4 regions of the Tritonibacter mobilis F1926 genome follow, and region 1 is predicted to be linked to each of the others. Evidence: riboswitches for the same ligand, from Rfam matches in the RefSeq annotation. Region 1 holds a riboswitch; each other region holds the start of a gene.
The links. Region 1 has a riboswitch for cobalamin ahead of nrdH (glutaredoxin-like protein NrdH). Riboswitches for the same ligand answer to the same signal wherever they lie in the genome.
Positions count from the first base shown of each region.

Region 2: it holds a riboswitch for cobalamin, as region 1 does, so the genes downstream of both, K529_RS18275 (hypothetical protein) here and nrdH (glutaredoxin-like protein NrdH) in region 1, are expected to answer to the same signal.
Region 3: it holds a riboswitch for cobalamin, as region 1 does, so the genes downstream of both, K529_RS02820 (DUF1636 family protein) here and nrdH (glutaredoxin-like protein NrdH) in region 1, are expected to answer to the same signal.
Region 4: it holds a riboswitch for cobalamin, as region 1 does, so the genes downstream of both, K529_RS13170 (ABC transporter substrate-binding protein) here and nrdH (glutaredoxin-like protein NrdH) in region 1, are expected to answer to the same signal.

Region 1 covers NZ_CP015230.1:2,324,022-2,328,761, forward strand. Annotated here, with positions in the region: gene arsJ (organoarsenical effux MFS transporter ArsJ) at 1-220, shown strand, start outside; gene arsB (ACR3 family arsenite efflux transporter) at 217-1,251, shown strand; gene K529_RS10945 (GFA family protein) at 1,279-1,650, shown strand; cobalamin riboswitch at 1,888-2,080, shown strand; gene nrdH (glutaredoxin-like protein NrdH) at 2,182-2,403, shown strand; gene nrdI (class Ib ribonucleoside-diphosphate reductase assembly flavoprotein NrdI) at 2,413-2,835, shown strand; gene nrdE (class 1b ribonucleoside-diphosphate reductase subunit alpha) at 2,817-4,740, shown strand, end outside.
Region 2 covers NZ_CP015231.1:587,243-591,982, forward strand. Annotated here, with positions in the region: gene K529_RS18265 (5'-nucleotidase C-terminal domain-containing protein) at 1-673, shown strand, start outside; RNA gene ffs (signal recognition particle sRNA small type) at 897-995, shown strand; cobalamin riboswitch at 1,127-1,360, shown strand; gene K529_RS18275 (hypothetical protein) at 1,494-1,886, shown strand; gene K529_RS18280 (protein-tyrosine phosphatase family protein) at 1,907-2,437, opposite strand; gene K529_RS18285 (DNA polymerase III subunit gamma/tau) at 2,666-4,492, shown strand; gene K529_RS18290 (cysteine hydrolase family protein) at 4,549-4,740, opposite strand, start outside.
Region 3 covers NZ_CP015230.1:595,951-600,690, forward strand. Annotated here, with positions in the region: gene cobN (cobaltochelatase subunit CobN) at 1-1,571, opposite strand, end outside; gene cobW (cobalamin biosynthesis protein CobW) at 1,700-2,734, opposite strand; gene K529_RS02820 (DUF1636 family protein) at 2,754-3,233, opposite strand; cobalamin riboswitch at 3,333-3,569, opposite strand; gene cobO (cob(I)yrinic acid a,c-diamide adenosyltransferase) at 3,594-4,268, shown strand; gene glpD (glycerol-3-phosphate dehydrogenase) at 4,381-4,740, opposite strand, start outside.
Region 4 covers NZ_CP015230.1:2,789,134-2,793,873, forward strand. Annotated here, with positions in the region: gene K529_RS13150 (NAD-dependent succinate-semialdehyde dehydrogenase) at 1-248, opposite strand, end outside; gene K529_RS13155 (Lrp/AsnC family transcriptional regulator) at 333-812, opposite strand; gene doeB (N(2)-acetyl-L-2,4-diaminobutanoate deacetylase DoeB) at 814-1,806, opposite strand; gene K529_RS13165 (GlxA family transcriptional regulator) at 1,950-2,969, opposite strand; cobalamin riboswitch at 3,171-3,362, shown strand; gene K529_RS13170 (ABC transporter substrate-binding protein) at 3,534-4,541, shown strand; gene K529_RS13175 (FecCD family ABC transporter permease) at 4,541-4,740, shown strand, end outside.

The DNA of each region.
Region 1 (4,740 bases):
GATCCTCGCCTTTTCCAAGGACGAACGGGTCACGATGGATGTGGGCTTTTACTACATGGCCAATGCAGGCGGGCGGCTATTGGGCACTGTTCTGTCGGGCCTCACCTATCAACTGGGCGGCGTTGCAGCCTGCCTCGGCACGGCCACCGTGATGATCGCCCTCAGCGCGCTGATCGCCGGTCGCCTGACCGCCCCAACACCAGAAAGCACCCCGGCATGAGCATCTTTGAAAAATACCTGAGCATCTGGGTGGCGCTGGCCATGGTTGCGGGCATTGCGCTTGGCAATCTCTCCCCTGCCCTCGTGGGCACCATTGCCGCCGCCGAGGTCGCCAGTGTCAATCTGGTGGTGGCGGTGCTGATCTGGGCGATGGTCTACCCGATGATGATCGGCGTGAACCCCAAGAGCCTGCGGGATGTGGCACGCCAGCCCAAGGGGCTTGCGATCACGCTGGTGGTCAACTGGCTCATCAAACCCTTCAGCATGGCCGCCCTTGGCGTTCTGTTTTTCGAGGTGGTCTTTGTCCCCTTCCTGAACCCCGCTGACGCCCAGCAATATATCGCCGGGCTGATCCTGCTCGGGGCCGCACCCTGCACCGCTATGGTGTTTGTCTGGTCGCAACTGACCAAGGGCGACGAGAGCTATACGCTGCTGCAAGTCTCGGTGAACGATCTGATCATGGTAGTGGCCTTTGCTCCGATCGTGGCCTTCCTCCTCGGGGTCACCGATATCGAGGTGCCGTGGAGCACGCTGATCCTGTCGGCGGTGTTGTTTGTGCTGCTGCCCCTTGTGGCCGGTCTTTGGACTCGGAGCCACCTGGGGGATGAGGCGCGTATCGCCGCCTTCCTGGCACGGATCAAACCGCTGTCGGTCATCGGTCTGATCGCAACCGTGGTGATCCTGTTTGGCCTGCAAGGTCAGGTCATTCTCGACCGCCCCGCCGTGATCGCCATGATCGCCGTGCCGATCCTGATCCAGAGCTATGGCATTTTCTTCATCGCCTATGGCGCCGCCTATGCGATGCGGGTGCCACATCGGATCGCCGCCCCCTGCGCGCTGATCGGGACGTCGAACTTCTTTGAACTGGCGGTCGCGGTGGCAATCAGCCTCTTTGGCCTCAATTCCGGCGCAGCATTGGCAACTGTCGTTGGCGTACTGGTCGAGGTGCCGGTGATGCTCACCCTGGTGGCCTTTGCCAACCGCACCCGCGCCAAGTTTCCCTTGACCGACGCCGAAGGTCAGGCAAGCTGATCTCGTACCGAGTATGGGAGGTCTGACATGCCAGATGTAACCGCAAGCTGCCTGTGCGGCGACATTCACCTAGTGGCATCGGGCAAACCGGAAAGCGTCGGCCTCTGTCACTGCCTCGACTGTCGCAAACACCACGGCGCGGTCTTTTGGGCCGCTGCCATATACCCAGAAAACGCGGTGACTGTGACGGGCGACACACAGCAGTATCAAGGGCGTCATTTCTGCCCCAGATGCGGCTCTTCCGTTTTTTCATGCAGCGATGGCGAGGTGGAAGTTCACCTTGGCGCGCTGGACAAACCCGACCAATTCACCCCGACCTATGAGCTTTGGACAGATCGCCGGGAAAGCTGGCTGACGCCGCTCTCGGGTGCGGCTCAATATTGCCGCGACAGATCCTAGCCCTACCTTTTGTCGCAGGAAATGAGCCGGGCGATTCCCCTCGTTTCAGGGACCGGATGCGCCCGCACCGAACCTCAACGGATCGAATCTGTGGATAAGCATGGGGGTAAGGCGCAGGATCAGGACGGATATCCTTACAATGCAGACACAATGCAGGGGCGCGACATTTGGGTGGCCTGTGGACAACAAAAGACCCGCTAGCCCTACACCATATATTGACCATTTCGTGCTTCTGCATCAATATCGTGTTGCTTTGGTTCTTTCGAGGCGACTCGCAAGCGAAGAGGGAAACTGGTGTAAATCCGGTGCTGCCCCCGCAACTGTAAGCGGTAAGTTCCGCCCGTGCCACTGATGCGATCGCGCATTGGGAAGGCGGGATGGGGCGTTTGAGCCGCAAAGCCAGGAGACCTGCCAGAGCACGACAAACGACGACCGCGGCGGTGGGCCCGGACGCGTCATTTGGCACTGGAAACAGTGCCGGATTTCGTGACTTCTCCGCCCGGTAGGACAACACCTGAGGGGATCTTGCAGATGAGCATCACTGTCTATTCAAAACCTGCCTGTGTGCAGTGCACCGCCACCACCCGCGCCCTTGAGGCGAAGGGGATCTCTTTTGATCTCGTTGATCTGACAGAAGATGCCGCTGCCATGGAAATGGTGCAGGGCCTTGGCTACCGTCAGGCACCCGTGGTTGTCGCAGGCGAAGATCACTGGGCAGGTTTTCGTCCCGATCTGATCGGCCAGTTGGCATAAGAGACGACGGTGACCGGGCTTGTCTATTACTCCTCCCGTTCGGGCAATACGGCTCGTTTGATGGAGCGACTGGGGCTTAACGCTCTGCGGCTGCCGCAGACAGAGCCTTCCCCGGAAGTAGATGCGCCCTATGTATTGGTAACGCCCACCTTTGCCGATGGCGAAGGGCGTGGTGCGGTGCCAAAACCGGTCATCAAGTTTCTGAACAACACGCGCAATCGTGCCCTTCTGCAGGGCGTGATTGCCGGGGGCAACCGCAACTTTGGCACCACTTTCGCCCTCGCGGGGGATGTGATCGCCAAAAAATGCAATGTCCCCGTCCTCTACCGCTTTGAGTTGGCGGGAACCGAAACAGACATCGCCCGCATCCGCGCGGGCCTCGCCCGGTTCTGGGCGGCACAGGAGCAGCAGACATGCTTGACGCAAGCGTAACCGCCGATCTCGACTATCACGCGCTGAACGCGATGTTGAACCTCTATGATGACGAGGGCAACATCCAGTTCGACGCCGACCGCATGGCGGCCCGGCAGTATTTCCTGCAGCATGTGAATCAGAACACTGTGTTCTTTCACTCGCTGGACGAAAAACTCGGCTACCTCGTTGAGAAAGGCTATTACGAGCCTGAAGTGCTGGATCAGTATTCCCGCAACTTCCAGCGCAAGATCTGGGACGCGGCCTATGGCAAGAAATTCCGCTTCCCGTCCTTCCTCGGCGCGTTCAAATATTACACGTCCTACACGCTGAAAACCCGCGATGGGCAGCGCTATCTGGAGCGCTACGAGGACCGCGTGGTGATGAATGCGCTGACGCTGGCACGCGGGGATGAAAAACTCGCGATGAAGCTGATGTCGGAGATCATCGACGGCCGCTTCCAGCCCGCCACACCCACCTTCCTCAACGCGGGCAAGAAGGCGCGCGGCGAGTTTGTGTCCTGCTTCCTGTTGCGTCTTGAGGACAACATGGAGTCGATCGGGCGCGGCATCAACTCCGCCCTGCAACTGTCAAAACGCGGCGGTGGCGTGGCCTTGATGCTGACCAACATTCGCGAGCATGGCGCTCCGATCAAAGGCATTGAGAACCAGTCTTCGGGCGTCATCCCGGTGATGAAGCTTCTTGAGGACAGCTTTTCTTATGCCAACCAGCTGGGCGCGCGTCAGGGCGCTGGCGCGGTCTATCTGAACGCGCATCACCCGGATATTCTGCGTTTCTTGGATACCAAGCGCGAAAATGCGGATGAAAAGATCCGCATCAAGACGCTGTCGCTGGGCGTGGTGATCCCGGATATCACCTTCCAACTCGCCAAGAAAAACGAGGACATGTACCTGTTCTCGCCGCATGACGTGGAAAAGGTCTACGGTCAGGCCTTCTCGGAAATCTCGGTCACCGAGAAATACCATGAGATGGTCGACAACCCGCAGATCCGCAAAAAGAAGATCAACGCGCGCGCGTTCTTCCAGACCATTGCCGAAATTCAATTTGAATCCGGTTATCCCTACATCATGTTTGAAGACACGGTGAATGCCGCAAACCCCATCGCGGGCCGCATTGCCATGTCGAACCTCTGCTCCGAAATCCTGCAGGTGAACGAGGCCTCCGAGTTCAACGACGATCTGTCGTATGCGCAGATGGGCACGGATATTTCCTGTAACCTCGGCTCCATGAACATCGCGCGTGCGATGGATGGTGGCGATCTGGCCGGCACCGTGGGCACCGCAATCCGCGCGCTCAATGCAGTGTCGGAAATGTCGAGCATCGATTCTGTGCCTTCCATCCGCAAGGGCAACGAGGAAGGCCACGCTATTGGTCTCGGTCAGATGAACCTGCATGGATACCTCGCCCGCGAGCGCATCCATTACGGCAGCGCAGAGGGTGTGGATTTCACCAATATCTACTTCTGCACCGTGCTTTATCATGCGCTCAGCGCCTCTAACGCATTGGCAAAAGAGAAGAAGGCAAAGTTCAAAGGCTTTGAAGACTCCGCCTATGCCGATGGCAGCTTCTTTGAGAAATATGTCGATCAGGACTGGCTGCCGGAAACCGACCGGGTGAAAGAGCTGTTTGAAGCCGCAGGCATCGAGATCCCGACCCGCAAGGACTGGGAAGCGCTGCGCGACAAGGTGATGAAGTACGGGCTTTATAACCGCAATCTGCAGGCGGTGCCGCCCACTGGCTCGATCAGCTATATCAACTATGCCACCTCTTCGATCCACCCGATCACTGCAAAGATCGAGATCCGCAAGGAAGGCAAGATCGGTCGCGTCTACTATCCCGCGCCCTATATGACCAACGACAACCTCGAGTATTACCGCGATGCGTATGACATCGGTCCCGAGGCGA
Region 2 (4,740 bases), on a different replicon from region 1:
GCGCGCGGGGCCGCTCAATTACACCGATGTGCCCGCAGGAGAGATTTCGCGCCGCCATGTGGCCGACATCTACATTTATCCAAACGAATTGCGCTGCATTATCGTTGACGCACAGCAACTGCGGGACTGGTTGGACATGTCGGCAGGGCTGTTTAATCAGTTGGAGCCCAATGCTCCTGACCGCCTGCTGGCAAATCCTGCGCGGGCCGGACACAACTTCGATGTGATCTTCGGCCTGGAGTATGAAATCGACCCGACAGCAACGGCACGTTTTGATGCCGATGGACGCCTCTTAAACGACGCGGCAAGCCGTATCAGAAATCTGCGCTGGCACGGGCACCCTTTGCAACCTGCCCAGAGGTTCGCAGTTGCCTTCAACAGCTACCGCAGCAGCGGAGGCGGCAACTTTCGTATGCTTGATCAGGCGCAGGCTCTCTCGCTGCCACCTCAGATGATCCGCGACACTGTCGGGGCCTATGTGACGTCGACCCTAGCGGCAGATCCATTGGCAGCGGCACCCTATCCGTGGCGCATCCGTCCGAACCTCGGCGTGGAGGCGATTGCCGTCACAGGCCCCGGCGTGCACCGCCACCTGCATGAATTGCCTGATGACGTCGCCCAAAGCGCGACCGAACTGGATACAGGCTTTGTGGCGTTGAAGCTGCAGCTCTGAGTGGCACCATTTAGAGCTGCGCATCATCAAAGGGCGTCGTGATAAGCGCCGAGTACCTCAGCCATTGCGATGTCGAGGATGCCAAGGCAACCTTTTGGATTGCACCCACCGCCTCAACTACACCTTCACGGTAGACCTCTGCCTTCCTTCACACGCGCATAGGGTCAGGAAATCGCCCAGGCTGCGGGTTGTCATTGTATCGTCACTTCCCTATATCGGGATTCGAGGGGTTGGCGCGGGCAAGCGCCTCGCCAACCTGGTCAGGTCCGGAAGGAAGCAGCCACAACGAGCCCCGCTTGGGTCGATGTCCAACCTCTCACTTTATAAAAAGCCCCGCCTCTGGCGGGTTTTTTTGTCTCTAGGCGTTTACCCACACCTCCAAAACACAATCGAACCGCAGGGGTGATTTTGCACGTGCAGCAAGATCTTTGTTGACGAGTCGGCAGCGCGCTCGCTACCTCTTCTTGAGATGGTTTTCGTTTCTCTATCCGAGGACGGAATGAAGAGGGAATACGGTGAGGTTCGGGCATATGCCCCGCCAAGTCCGTGACTGCCCCCGCAACTGTAGGCGGCGAGTACCCCGGCAAGACCACTGATCCGTCACGGCCACATTGGCCGATGGGATCGGGAAGGGCCGGTACGCGATGACCCGCAAGTCAGGAGACCTGCCATCAATGATACGAACCTGAAACCGGGCGGGGTGTCCTGGAGGAGGTCTGACGGCTGATCTCTCTTGCCCACCATTGAGGGGCAATGTCTCGCCCGAAGTCTCTCATCTTGCCCCCGTCACAACTATCTTGGTGCGGAGGGCACGCAGAGAATGGACCAACAGCGATCACATGAATTTGTGTCGACCACATGTATGCATCTGGGGCGCCCCTGCCCGGCCGCACAACGGATGCTGAAAGCCTTGGCACAGGCGCTCGATAGCGCGCGCCCACTGACACAGGAAGATTTTGAAATCAGTGGAGAAAGCCGCCTAGATGGATGCGAGAAAGCCTGCCCTGCGCGTTTTGCCGCCAACCACAGCCGCATTCGAGTGTTCTGTGACGTAACCTCATCGACCAAGACCGAAACGCTGGATCGGTTCGCCGATGCGATGTTGTCCAGTGATGCCAACACGATGAGCAGCACATGTGTATCAGAGATTCCGCGCGCCTTTGGCGAGGCGCGACCTGTGCGCAGCTATCGGGATCAGCGCGCTGAGGTCTGACGCTCAGCGCAGCCTTCAGTTCAGGTCGGGGACCTTCTGCCAAAGGCCCACGCCATTTGTGCGTCTGTCTCGACGGCGCAGGGCCGCAGAGTTCTGAGGCGGCTGAGCGCTGCCTCGGCAGACTCGCCGCTTTCGATCATCAACCGCAGCACCGCCATGCCGGATCGACCGCAGCCTCCCCGGCAGTGGACCAGAACCCGGCCACCACCGGACATGGCCTGACGGGCCATCGTGCTGATGTGTTGCCAGTGTTCGTCCATCTCTGCGGTGGGGATTTGATAATCCTCGACCGGCATATGGAACCAGCGGCTGCCGAGGCCCTGTATATCCGTGCCCAGGTTCTCAACACCGAGAATCACATGCTCCACCCGCGTGGTCATCGAAATCACCATCGACGGGCGCCATTCACGAATCAAACGCAAATCACCCGCGTAATCCCCCCCAGCGCCGGGCGCGCGGCTCAGCGCCAATATACCGTCCCCAAACGACAGCGCGTGAAGCGATAGGGTCTGCACAGCCGACTGCGGCTGCATATTCGTAGCACTCACCATTTACTCTCCCCCCCCCGGGAGGCGCGGCGTAATTTCCGCGATACCTTCACGCTATCTTAACCCCGCCAAGTCTCAGACAGGTAGCCTTTTCTGTCACCTCCCCCATTCTGCCGGGTTCCCGTGCAACAGCGGTGGACGAAGCGGACAGCGGCGCTTAGTTTGCACAGGATCATTGGCGTGGCTCGCGAATCCAGCGGCGCGCCCTCAAAGACCATCCGAAAGGCCCTCATGAGCGAGCACAGCCCCGAGACCTCCAGCGCACCGCAAAGCGGACAATATCAGGTTCTGGCACGCAAGTATCGGCCCGAGACCTTTGCCGATCTGGTCGGTCAGGACGCGATGGTGCGCACGCTGAAGAACGCCTTTGCCGCAGATCGCATCGCGCAGGCCTTCATTATGACAGGTATTCGCGGCACCGGTAAAACCACCACCGCGCGGATCATCGCCAAGGGCATGAACTGCATCGGGGAGGACGGTCAGGGCGGCCCGACCACGGAGCCCTGCGGCAAATGCGAACATTGCGTGGCGATCATGGAAGGTCGCCATGTGGATGTGATGGAGATGGATGCCGCTTCGCGCACCGGTGTGGGTGACATCCGCGAGATCATCGACAGTGTGGCCTATCGCGCGGCTTCGGCCCGCTACAAGATCTACATCATTGATGAGGTCCACATGCTGTCAACCTCTGCTTTCAACGCGCTGTTGAAGACGCTTGAAGAGCCACCGGCGCATGTGAAATTCATCTTTGCCACCACCGAAATCCGCAAGGTGCCGGTGACGGTGCTGTCGCGCTGTCAGCGGTTTGACTTGCGCCGGATCGAGCCGGAGGTGATGATCGATCTGCTGCGCCGGATCGCCACCAATGAGAAAGCCGAGATCGCCGAAGATGCGCTGGCGCTGATTACCCGCGCGGCAGAAGGTTCCGCACGGGATGCGACCTCACTGCTGGATCAGGCAATCAGCCATGGTGCGGGGGAGACCACAGCGGATCAGGTGCGCGCGATGCTCGGTCTTGCGGACCGGGGCCGGGTGCTGGATCTGATGGATATGATCCTGCGCGGCGATGCGGCGGCGGCCCTGACGGAGCTGTCCGGTCAATATGCCGAGGGCGCGGACCCGATGGCGGTGCTGCGCGATCTGGCCGAGATCACCCATTGGGTGTCGGTGGTAAAGATCACCCCCGATGCGGCAGAAGATCCGACCATCAGCCCGGATGAGCGGGCCCGTGGACAGGATATGGCCAGCCGCCTGCCGATGCGGGTGCTGACGCGCATGTGGCAGATGCTGCTCAAGGCGCTCGAGGAAGTCGCCGCCGCACCCAATGCGATGATGGCGGCAGAGATGGCTGTGATCCGCCTGACCCATGTGGCCGATCTGCCCTCGCCCGAGGAACTGGTTCGCAAACTGCAGGACACCCCCCCACCGCCACATCCAGGTGGTCCGGGTGGGGGACACCCCATGCAAGGCATGGGGTCGCCTGCGGCGGGCGGGGGGGGCGGGGCTCCGGCTTACGCCCCCGCCCCGCCGCAGGGCGCCCCCGGCGGTGGCCCCAATGGGGGGCACACTATGTCGGCAAGTGGCGGGCAAATGGCAGCGCTTGCGCCGCGTGTGGACAGCGCCTTGGCGCGCTATCCGAGTTTTGAACATGTGATCGAACTGATCCGCAAACACCGCGATGTGAAGCTGCTGGTCGAGGTCGAGGGCGGCGTGCGGCTGGTGTCGTATCAACCGGGCCGCATCACGTTCACCCCCGCCGCAAATGCACCGCAGGACCTCGCTGCCCGCATCGGCACTGCCTTGCAAAACTGGACCGGAAGCCGCTGGGTGGTCTCCATTGCCCCAGATGGTGATGCGCCAACGATTGCGGAACTGCGTGACGCTGCCGAAAACGCCCTGCGTGCAGAAGCCTCTGCGCACCCTCTGGTGCAGGCGGTGCTCCAGAATTTCCCCAAGGCGAAGATCACCAAGATCCGCACGCAGGAAGAACTGGCCGCTGAAGTTCAGGCCGAGGCCCTGCCTGAAGTCGAGGATGAGTGGGATCCGTTTGAGGAATAAACCCTGTCATGGCTAGGCTTCTGTGAGCCCGTCCATGCCCGGCTCCTGCCCTGAGATCAGCGCAGCACCTCCGCCGCTTTGACCACCTTGGCGTAACCCATCGCCAATGGGGCCATAAATGCAGCGTGGACCTGTTCAGCGGACACAGACACACCGCCGAATTCAACGGCGCGGGCGGCGCAGGCATCCTCGGCAATGGTCACGGCAAAGCCAAAATCTGCTGCGGCCCGCGCGGTGGCGTCCACGCA
Region 3 (4,740 bases), 1.5 Mb from region 1:
ACCAGCACATCCGTTTGCCTTTGGAGCCAGAGATAGAAGGCGACGTAGCCATGGCGCGGCGTGCGGTCGAGGTCGTGATAGTCGTCATCGCGGGATTGCACGTCACCGCGTTCGGGTTGCAGCGCGACCAGTGCCTTACCCGCACGCAGCGCGCGAAAGTGCACGAGGCCGTCCCTGATCGCGGGGTCTTGCACGGGCGCGCCCCAAGCCGCGGTGAGATCCGCGCGCAAGCTGGCGGGCAGGTGGGCGAGTGCTGCGAGATAGTCCGAGAGCGGCCATGTCAGCGTTTCATCCGAGAGCCGCGCGCCAAGGTCTGCCTCGGCGGTGACGTCATAGCCCTCGGTCGCAAGGGCGCGCAAAATCTCAGACGTTGAGGCCAGCGCGTCCAGCCCCACCGCGTGAGCGAGGTTGTAATCGCGCCCCGGATAGGTCGAGAGCACCAGCGCAAGGCGTTTGTCGGCAGGTGTTTGGCGGGCGAGCCGTAGATGCGCCTCGATGCGATCCAGCGCCGCCTCAACTCGCTCCGGATCGGCGCGGTGGGTGAAACGGGAATATTCCAGATCGGGATCGCGTTTGGTGGGGGATTTGAAGCTGACAACACCGGCAAACAGCCGACCGTCCACCTCTGGCAGGACCACATGCATGGCCAGATCCGCAGGCGACAAGCCGCGATCCGCCAGATCCCAATCCTTGCGCCGGGCCGTGGACAGCGCCACCTGAAACACCGGACAGCCCGTGAGGCTCAGGGGAGAGGCGCTGCCATCGCGTCCCTGCGCGGAAAAGGCGGTCGCGTTGATGAGTGCGGCGGGGCTCAGGGCGGGCAGTTCTGCGCGCAGCCAGTCGACCGCGTCGGGGACCTTGAGGCTCGGCGCGAAGACCCCATAGGCGGCATACCCGCGCGCGCGCAGGCTATGGATTATTGCATCCACAGGGGCGGTGTCGGCAGACGTCAGATAAGAGCGATAGAAACTGACCAGCACCAAGGGCTTGTCGATCTCGGGCAGGGCATCCAGCGCGCCCCGGTCGGGGTCGTAGAACCCGAAATCCGGCACGGTTTTCTTGCCGATCACCGGGCTGGCATAAAGGCCAGAGGCCAGCGCCAGTTGCGCCAGTGCCGCCTGCGCGGCGACAGCACCGCCCGCATCGCACAGCGCCTGAAGGCGGCGCAGGGTGGAAACCGGCAGGGTGGACAGCTCATCAAGGCGCGGATCTTCCTGACCGTCGGCGGGCAGGATCGCCAGCGCAATGCCCTTGCGCCGTGCCAGATCCTGAAGCGTGGCCAAACCATAGGACCAATAGCTCTCGCCACCGATCAGCCGGACCAAGACACCCTTTGCGCCCTCTAAGGTCTGTTCGGCGTAGACATCGACCGAGAGCGGGTGTTTGAGCGCCACCAGATTGGCAAGCCGAGTGGAGGGGAGTTTGCCGTCCGCGCGATGCCAGCCCGCCGCGAATGCGCCGAGATCGCTGTCGGAAAAGGACAGCACCACCAGATCGCCGGGGGTCTGCCCGACGTCATAGGGGGTGTCTGTTTCTCCGAGCCCGTGGCTTTCGCGGAAGACGACGTGCATGAGGTTGGTCCGCTTCGTTCAAATCGGAGAGGGCAGCGTCTGACCCCGGGTGGGTGCGAAGCGCCCTCCCGGGGGGGAGGGTCGGGCGGGACCTCACGGCGAGAGGTCAGCGCCCTTGGTGTTGAAACTCAGGCCCCGAGGTCGGCGTGGATGCCTGCTGTGTCGATGTTATCATGCTCGGCGATCACCACCAGCTGGGTCTTGCGCGGCTGCGCGCCCCAGGGTTGGTCGTATTGCGCGCGCAGACGTTCACCCACCGCTTGTACGAGCATTCGCATTGGTTTTCCTTCCACGGCCACATAGCCCTTCACCCGCAGGATGTTGCGGGCGCGGGCCATCTCGATGATCCGTTTTTGCAGGTCTTCGGGATCGGAGACTTCGCCCATTTCGACCACGATGGACTCAAAATCGTCATGTTCATGATCGTGGTGGCCGTCATGGTGGCTTGGGCGCGCGTCGAGGTCGTCTTCGGCGGCAGCGCCCAGACCCAGGATCACGCGGGGATCGATCACCCCTTCGGTCATTGGCAGGATCGGCAGCTTGCGCGGGGCCTCGGCTTCGATCACCGCGCGGGCCTTCTCGACGCCCGCCTCGCCGGCCAGATCCGCCTTGGACAACAGCACGATATCGGCGCAGGAGATCTGGTCCTCGAAGACCTCGGACAGCGGTGTTTCGTGATCAAGGCTCTCGTCCGCCTCGCGCTGGGCCTGCACGGCGTCCAGGTCGGGGGCGAACTGGCCCTTGGCGACGGCCTCGGCATCGGCCAGGGCGATCACCCCGTCGACGGTGATGCGCGAGCGGATGGCGGGCCAGTCAAAGGCTTTGAGGAGCGGTTTCGGTAGCGCCAGACCGGAGGTCTCAATGACGATATGCTCGGGCGGCTCGGGCAGCGCCATCAGGCTCTCGATGGTGGGGATGAAATCATCGGCCACGGTGCAGCAGATGCAGCCATTGGCGAGTTCCATGATGTTTTCCGCCGGGCAATTGTCATCGGCACAGGATTTCAGGATGTCGCCATCAACACCGGCGGTGCCAAACTCATTCACCACCACCGCGAGGCGCTTGCCCTGCGGGTTCTGCATCAGGTGACGGATCAGAGTGGTTTTGCCAGCCCCCAGAAAGCCGGTGATGACGGTGACGGGGATCTTGTTCAATGTGGTCATGTGAAATGGGCCTTTCGGGTCAATCCTGCGCAAGCTCGGTGGCAGGCGTGTCTGGGGTGTCACTGGAAGAGTCGTGACGCTCGGGTGCGGGTGTCGGGGTCAGCGCAACGCTCGGCATGGAGACGGGCGGAATGCGGGCGATGGATTGTTTGCGAAACACCACCGGGCGTTCGCGCCATGGCACAAACCCATCCTCGGTCGCCGCATAAGCCGCAGCACCGGCGAGGATATCCTCAAGATGGGCATCCGGATCGAGATCACCGTAGATATAGCTCCAGCGGGCAGGGCCACCGGAGAGATGCAACGTGCAGGACCGCGAGCAGGCCGAAAGGCACTCGACCCCGCGCACGGTGACGCCTTCGGGCAGCGCGCTGCCTGCAAGACGGTCGGCAAGGATGCGGCCGGGGCGCATGGCTTCGGGATCGCTGCCGGTCTGGCGACAGGTGGTGCAGACGGTCAGGACAACCGGCTCCGGGCTCTGGCTGGGGGTCTCTCCCATGCGGCCTTTTCTCCTCCTCAGCGGCGAGGCGGGGCAGGCCAGATGGGGGCGCGTGCCACGTGTGGCAGGCCCTCAACCGGTCGCGGCACACCCCGTCCGCCGGTTTCACACACGCTGGCAGGTCTCCCGGCTTGCGGATGCCAGACCCGGGTGGGGCGCTGACGGTCGTCCCGCCTTCCCGGTGCCGCCCCTAGGGGTGCGCCAGTGGCGTCGGGAGACCTCTCCGGTCACGGTCGCGGGGGCGGCTGTGCTTGGGGCGCGCTGCGGCGTGCCTTGTCACATTCCCTCTTCGCCCGAAGGGTGTCACCTTCGGGAACCAACGAAAATCCCTTGCGCCATGGGGGCACTCTTTGTCAAGACATGGGGCCAAACAGCAGGAGCGACCCCGTGAGCGACCAGACCAACGCAAGTAGCGAAACCGACATCTCCGACGAAGAAGCGGCACGCCATGCCTCAAAGATGGCAAAGAAAAAGGCCGCCCGTGATCGGATGATGAAAACCAAAGATGGCGAAAAAGGTCTCATCATCGTTCACACCGGCCCCGGCAAGGGCAAGTCGTCCTCGGGATTCGGCATGATCATGCGCTGCATCGCCCATGGCATGCCCTCGGCGGTGGTGCAGTTCATCAAGGGCGCGTGGCAGACCGGCGAGCGCACGTTGATTGAGGAGAATTTCTCGGATCTGTGCCAGTTCTACGCGATGGGCGAGGGGTTTACGTGGGAAACGCAAGATAAGGCCCGCGATATTGCGGCAGCCCGCGCGGGCTGGGAAAAGGCCAAGGAGATGATCCTCGATGAGAAGAACACCATGGTGCTACTCGATGAGATCAACATCGCGCTGCGCTATGAGTATCTGGATTTGCAGGAGGTTCTGGAGTTCCTCGTCGAGCATAAGCCGCCGATGACCCATGTGGTGCTGACCGGGCGCAACGCGAAGGAAGAACTGATCGAGATCGCCGATCTTGTGACCGAGATGGCGCAGGTGAAGCACCCGTTCCGGGCTGGCATCAAGGCTCAGAAAGGCGTGGAGTTCTGAAACCTCAGCGTGTGTCGTGAGCGGGGATGCGAGGCGCTGCCTCGCGCTCCGGGATATTTTGAGTTAGAAGAGGGAGGGGCGTTGTGCCCCTCTCTTTTGTCAGTCTGTTTTGTTAGTCGGTGACGCGGGATTTGATATAAGCGTCGACCGCAGTGCGCGCATCAGGGTCCAAACGCAGGCCGAGTTTTGTGCGCCGCCACAGGAAATCCTCGCCCGTGCGCACCCATTCTCGGGCAATCGCCCAGTCAAGTTCGCGGGCCGTGATGGTCGCGCCGAAGCTCTGGCCCAGATCGCTCTGCGCCTTGGCGTCGCCCAGAATGGCCCAGGCCTCGGTGCCATAGGCGCGGATCAGGCGGCGGGTGGCGTAGGCCGACAGGAAGGGATACTCGCGCGCCAATTTTTCGCGCAAGCGGGCGACATCTTCGACCGGGAAATCGCCGCCGGGCAGGGGCACACCTGCGGTCCACTCCGA
Region 4 (4,740 bases), 470 kb from region 1:
GCGCAACGGTCCTGCGGCAGCATCAATGCCCAACTGGCAAATGCGGCATGCGCCGCATCCACCGCGGCAGAGGAATCCTCTGCCGTCATCGCGGTCACATCACCGATGAAATCCCCGGTGGCCGGGTCATGAACCGCGACAACCTCGCCATTGGATGAGGCACACCATTTCCCATTTATGTAGGAAAACGAGCGCACTAGCGATTTGTCACTGATCTCCGCACGCGCGGACAGGGCCGATAACGACATGTCTGCTCCTCCTGAAAGTCTCAGGAAGAGTGTGCAGGGTGTTTTCAGAAGATGTGACTGAAGTTTGCCGGGTGGGCAGAGGATTCAACTGCCCTGCAGCAGGATTTCGAGAGGCGGCACGCCCGCGCCCTTTACGGGTTTGGTCACAATATAGGTGAAATAGCGGCTAAGACCGATGCGCGCATCAAGCATCGCGTCGATCAGCCGCTGGTAGGCATCGATATCGCAGGTAACGATCTGCAACAGATAATCAAAGCCACCGCCCAGCGCCCAGCAGGCAACCACCTCATCATAGCGCTGCATGGCGGCCTCAAAGGACTGAAAGCTTGCCGCCGTGTGATCCGCAAGCTCGGCCGCCACAAAGACGGTGACGTGCGGTGCGATTTTCTTGAGGTTGATGCGGGCGTTATAGCCTTCGATCAGCCCGGCCTTTTCCAGCTTCTTCAGGCGTTCCCAGCAAGGCGTGGGCGACAGGCCCACCTGATCGGCCAGTGCTGCCTTGGTGATGCGGCCATCGCGGGACAGAATGCGGAGGATATCGAGGTCGCGCTGATCCAGATGCATGTCAGCCCTCGACCACACCGATCACGGCGGCGCAGTCACCGGGTTTTATCATGCCGGGGAAATGGCGGCTGATCAGCACGCCACTGCGGCGGGCGCGGTATTCCACGGGGGCCTGCCCGGTGCGGTCGGGCGACCAGACGCGGGCGACCACATCGCCCTTTTGCACATGATCGCCAAGGTCGACCATGATCTCAAAAAGACCGTCGTGCTCGCTGAACAGGAAACAATCCCCATCCGGCATATCGAGCGTCAGCGAAGGATCAATCTGCATCTCGCCCTGAAAAATTCCGAAATGGATCAACACATTGCGCAGGCCTTTCTTGGCGATGGCATTGCTGCGCGCGGTGGACATGCCGCCGCCGCCCAACTCTGTTGTAACCAGAACCTTGCCCATGTCCTCAACTGCGGTGTCGTACATGCCTTCGCTGTCGATCTCTAAAAGTTGCACGGAGTAAGGCGCGTTAAAGGCCTGCATCGCGGCGTAGCAGGCCTCCTGAAGGCCCTTGTCCTCAAGGATATGCGCTGCAGCGAAGGGCACAAAATCCAGCGTTTTGCCGCCAGAGTGAAAATCCACCGCCACATCCGCCATCGGCAGGAGGGTGCGTTGGAAATAATCGGCAATCTTTTCAGTGACCGTGCCATCGGGGCGGCCCGGAAACGCGCGGTTCAGGTTGCCCCGATCGATGGGCGAGGTGCGCGCGCTGGCGCGAAAGGCAGGATAGTTGAAATAGGGCACGATAATCAGCCGCCCGGTGACATCCTCGGCGCGGGTGGTGGCGGCAAGCTCTTGCAGCGCCACGGGGCCTTCATATTCGTCGCCGTGGTTGGCTCCGGTCAAAAGCGCGGTTTTGCCCGTGCCGTTCTGGATCACCGTGATCGGGATCATCACGGACCCCCACGCGCTGTCATCCCGGCTGTAAGGCAGCTTTAGAAACCCGTGGTGCACACCGTCCTGATCCAGTGGAATCGTCGGAGAGATCGGATTGTCTTTCATCGCCTTGTCCTTTTGCCTGTCGGGAATGGAGCACCCTTCGCCTCAATTGCGGGGCCTCTCTCTATGTCACCAATACGAAGGCTGAGCCGGAATTCAAAGCCTTGTGTGCGCTCGTGCCATTCGCGCAGGTTGTTGCGCTCTCCCTAGTCGGAGCGCAGCCCCGCCCCCGCACGGTCGCGCGCGCGCACCTGATAGGGGGTCATGTTGTACTCACGCCGATACGCACGAGAGAGCGATGTTGACGAGGCAAAGCCACTGGCAAAGGCAATCTCTGCGATGGGAAGGTTCGTGTCCGTGATGAGCTTGTTGGCCAGTTTCAGCCGCAACTGCATGTAGTGCTTGGCCGGGGTGGTGTTGAGATGCGTCAGGAACAACCGTTCCAGATGGCGCACAGAGATCCCGGCACGCTCGGCAATCTCAGCCGTGGGGAGCGGATGTTCGATGAACTCTTCCATGATGGCCATGGCACGTACCAAACGGGCCTCAAGGAGGTTGGTATTGCGGGCAGCCCCTTGGGGCTGTTCACCAGAATAGCCCCGTGCGGTGTCGATCATCAGCACGCTTGCCAGTTCGGCGCAATGTTGCGGTGCGAGGATCTGCGACAGGTAGCGCACCACCAATTCGGCACTGTAACCGCCCCCGGCAGAGGTCAGGAGACCTGCGTTATCCTCCACCAAGCGATCTGTGAGCGTTGGGTATTCTCCGGCCTCCCGCAGCGCGCGCAGATCTTGCCAATGGGTTGTGGCCGGACCCGACAAGGGCGCGGACCGACGGATATAGGCGGTTGCCGCATCTGACAGCAAAAAGGCCGGGCGACGCAGCTTTTGCATTGCACGCGCACGCGCCAGCCAGCTGCCGCCGCTGCAGTTGCGCCCGCCGATGACAAAGAGCACATCTTGCAGATATTGCAGCCCAATTGCCGGTTCCGCCCGGATCATCATTCCCGCAGTGCCCGTCACGACACCCGGACTGTCAGAGGTGATCCGCCATGAAAACCATGTGCCTGCTTCCAGCGCATTTGCGGCCTCAAACACCGCAAGGATCGAGGACAGCTCGATATGCGAAAACCCCGGCTGCACAAAAATCTCAACCGTCAATCGCGGGTTTTCACCGCTGGCGTCGGGCGGTGCGCTGGGAGTTGAGGGCGTGGGATTTGCGTTCATATTGGATCAAGACCCTACCCGGCTCGGGAGCACCTCCACAAGTCATCTCGAGCCGCTTTCTCGCAGCAATGCGTCACCGCAGGATCACGCTGGTTCAGACGCTCGCTCTGCTGGGCTGGCGACACGGCGGGATCTTTTGGGCGTGCGTTTGCCCCTGCCCGAGGGACGGTGGGAAAGGCTATTGCCGAACGCTAAGATCCTCCTTAACAATCGCGCGTCGGTTTCCATTTGGAAATAATAGGGAATCCGCCACCATTCTTTGGTGAACCGGAACTGCCCCCGCAACTGTAGGCGCGGAGCGTCGGCGAACTGCCACTGCAGCCTTGGCTGTGGGAAGGCCCGCCGACACGATGAAACGCCAGTCAGGAGACCTGCCGACATCTGTTTTGCAACTTGGCTCGGACGGGGTGTCTGAGGAGGTGTCGAATGCACGTTGTCAGCAGCAAAGTTGACGCGGATCATAGCCAGATCAAGGATACGGGCCATTGCCGTCCGGTCGGTGGTCCAGTTCTGAAGCGGCATATCCTCTCTTTCTCCGGGTCCATCACATACCGGAGTTGATCCATGTATCCGAAATTCCTTCTGGCGAGCGCTCTTTGCGCCACCGGTCTTGGCCTTGCCGCGCAGGCTGACACCACCTATCCGCTCACGCTCGAAAATTGCGGATCGGAAGTCACCTTTGACAAAGCCCCCGAAACAACGGTGACCGTTGGTCAGGCCGCAACAGAGGTTCTGTACGCGCTGGGTCTGGGCGAAAAGGTCACCGGCACTTCGGTCTGGTTCACCAAGGTGCTCCCCGAATTTGAAGAACTGAACGCCGGGGTTGAGCGTCTTGCGGACAATGATCCCAGTTTTGAGAACGTTGTTGCCAAGCGCCCCGGTCTGGTGAGCGTTCAGTATGAGTGGCATGTCGGCCCGCAGGGTATCGTTGCCACGCGCGAGCAATTCTCTGACCTTGGCATCCCGACCTACGTCCTGCCTGCCGATTGTGTGGGCAAAGACAACACCAAGGGGTCCGATGGCACCCGCCTTGAGATGTATGAAATGAGCAGCGTCTATCGCGGCATCGAAGAAATGGCGCAGATATTCAATATTCCCGAGCGCGGCACAGAGCTGGTAGCGAGCCTCAAAGCCCGCGAAACCGCCGCGATCGAGACCGCCAAGGCGCTTGATCTGACTGATAGCTCTGCGGTGTTCTGGTTCTCCTCGGCGGAGATGGACATCGACCCTTATGTCGCCGGGCAAGCTGGCGCACCCGCCTACATGATGGAGGCCCTCGGCCTGCGGAACGTCATCGAAAGCAATGAGGAATGGCCGACCGTCAGCTGGGAAACCATCGCGCGCGCCAATCCGTCGGTGATTGTGGTCGCCCGTATGGAACGCCGCCGCTTTGAGGCCGACGATGTTGAGAAAAAGCTGGAGTTCCTGCGCACCGATCCGGTTGCCAGCCAGATGGATGCGGTGAAAAATGACCGTATCGTGATCCTTGATGCCCATGCGATGGATCCCTCGATCCGCAATATCTCGGCGCTGGAAACGCTGGCCGAAGCACTGCCCGCATTGGATCAGTGATGAGCGACGCGGTACTCACCCGCCCCCTGCATCGACGTGTCACGCTGTGGGGCGTGCCGGGGATTGCCGTCTTGACGCTGGCCATTCTGGCTGGCGTCATTATTGGAGAGACGCCGCTACCTATCCCCACGGTGGCGGCGGCGCTTGCCAATAACCTGTGGGATGCAGGCTATGTAATCGATCCCATTGATGCCGGTAT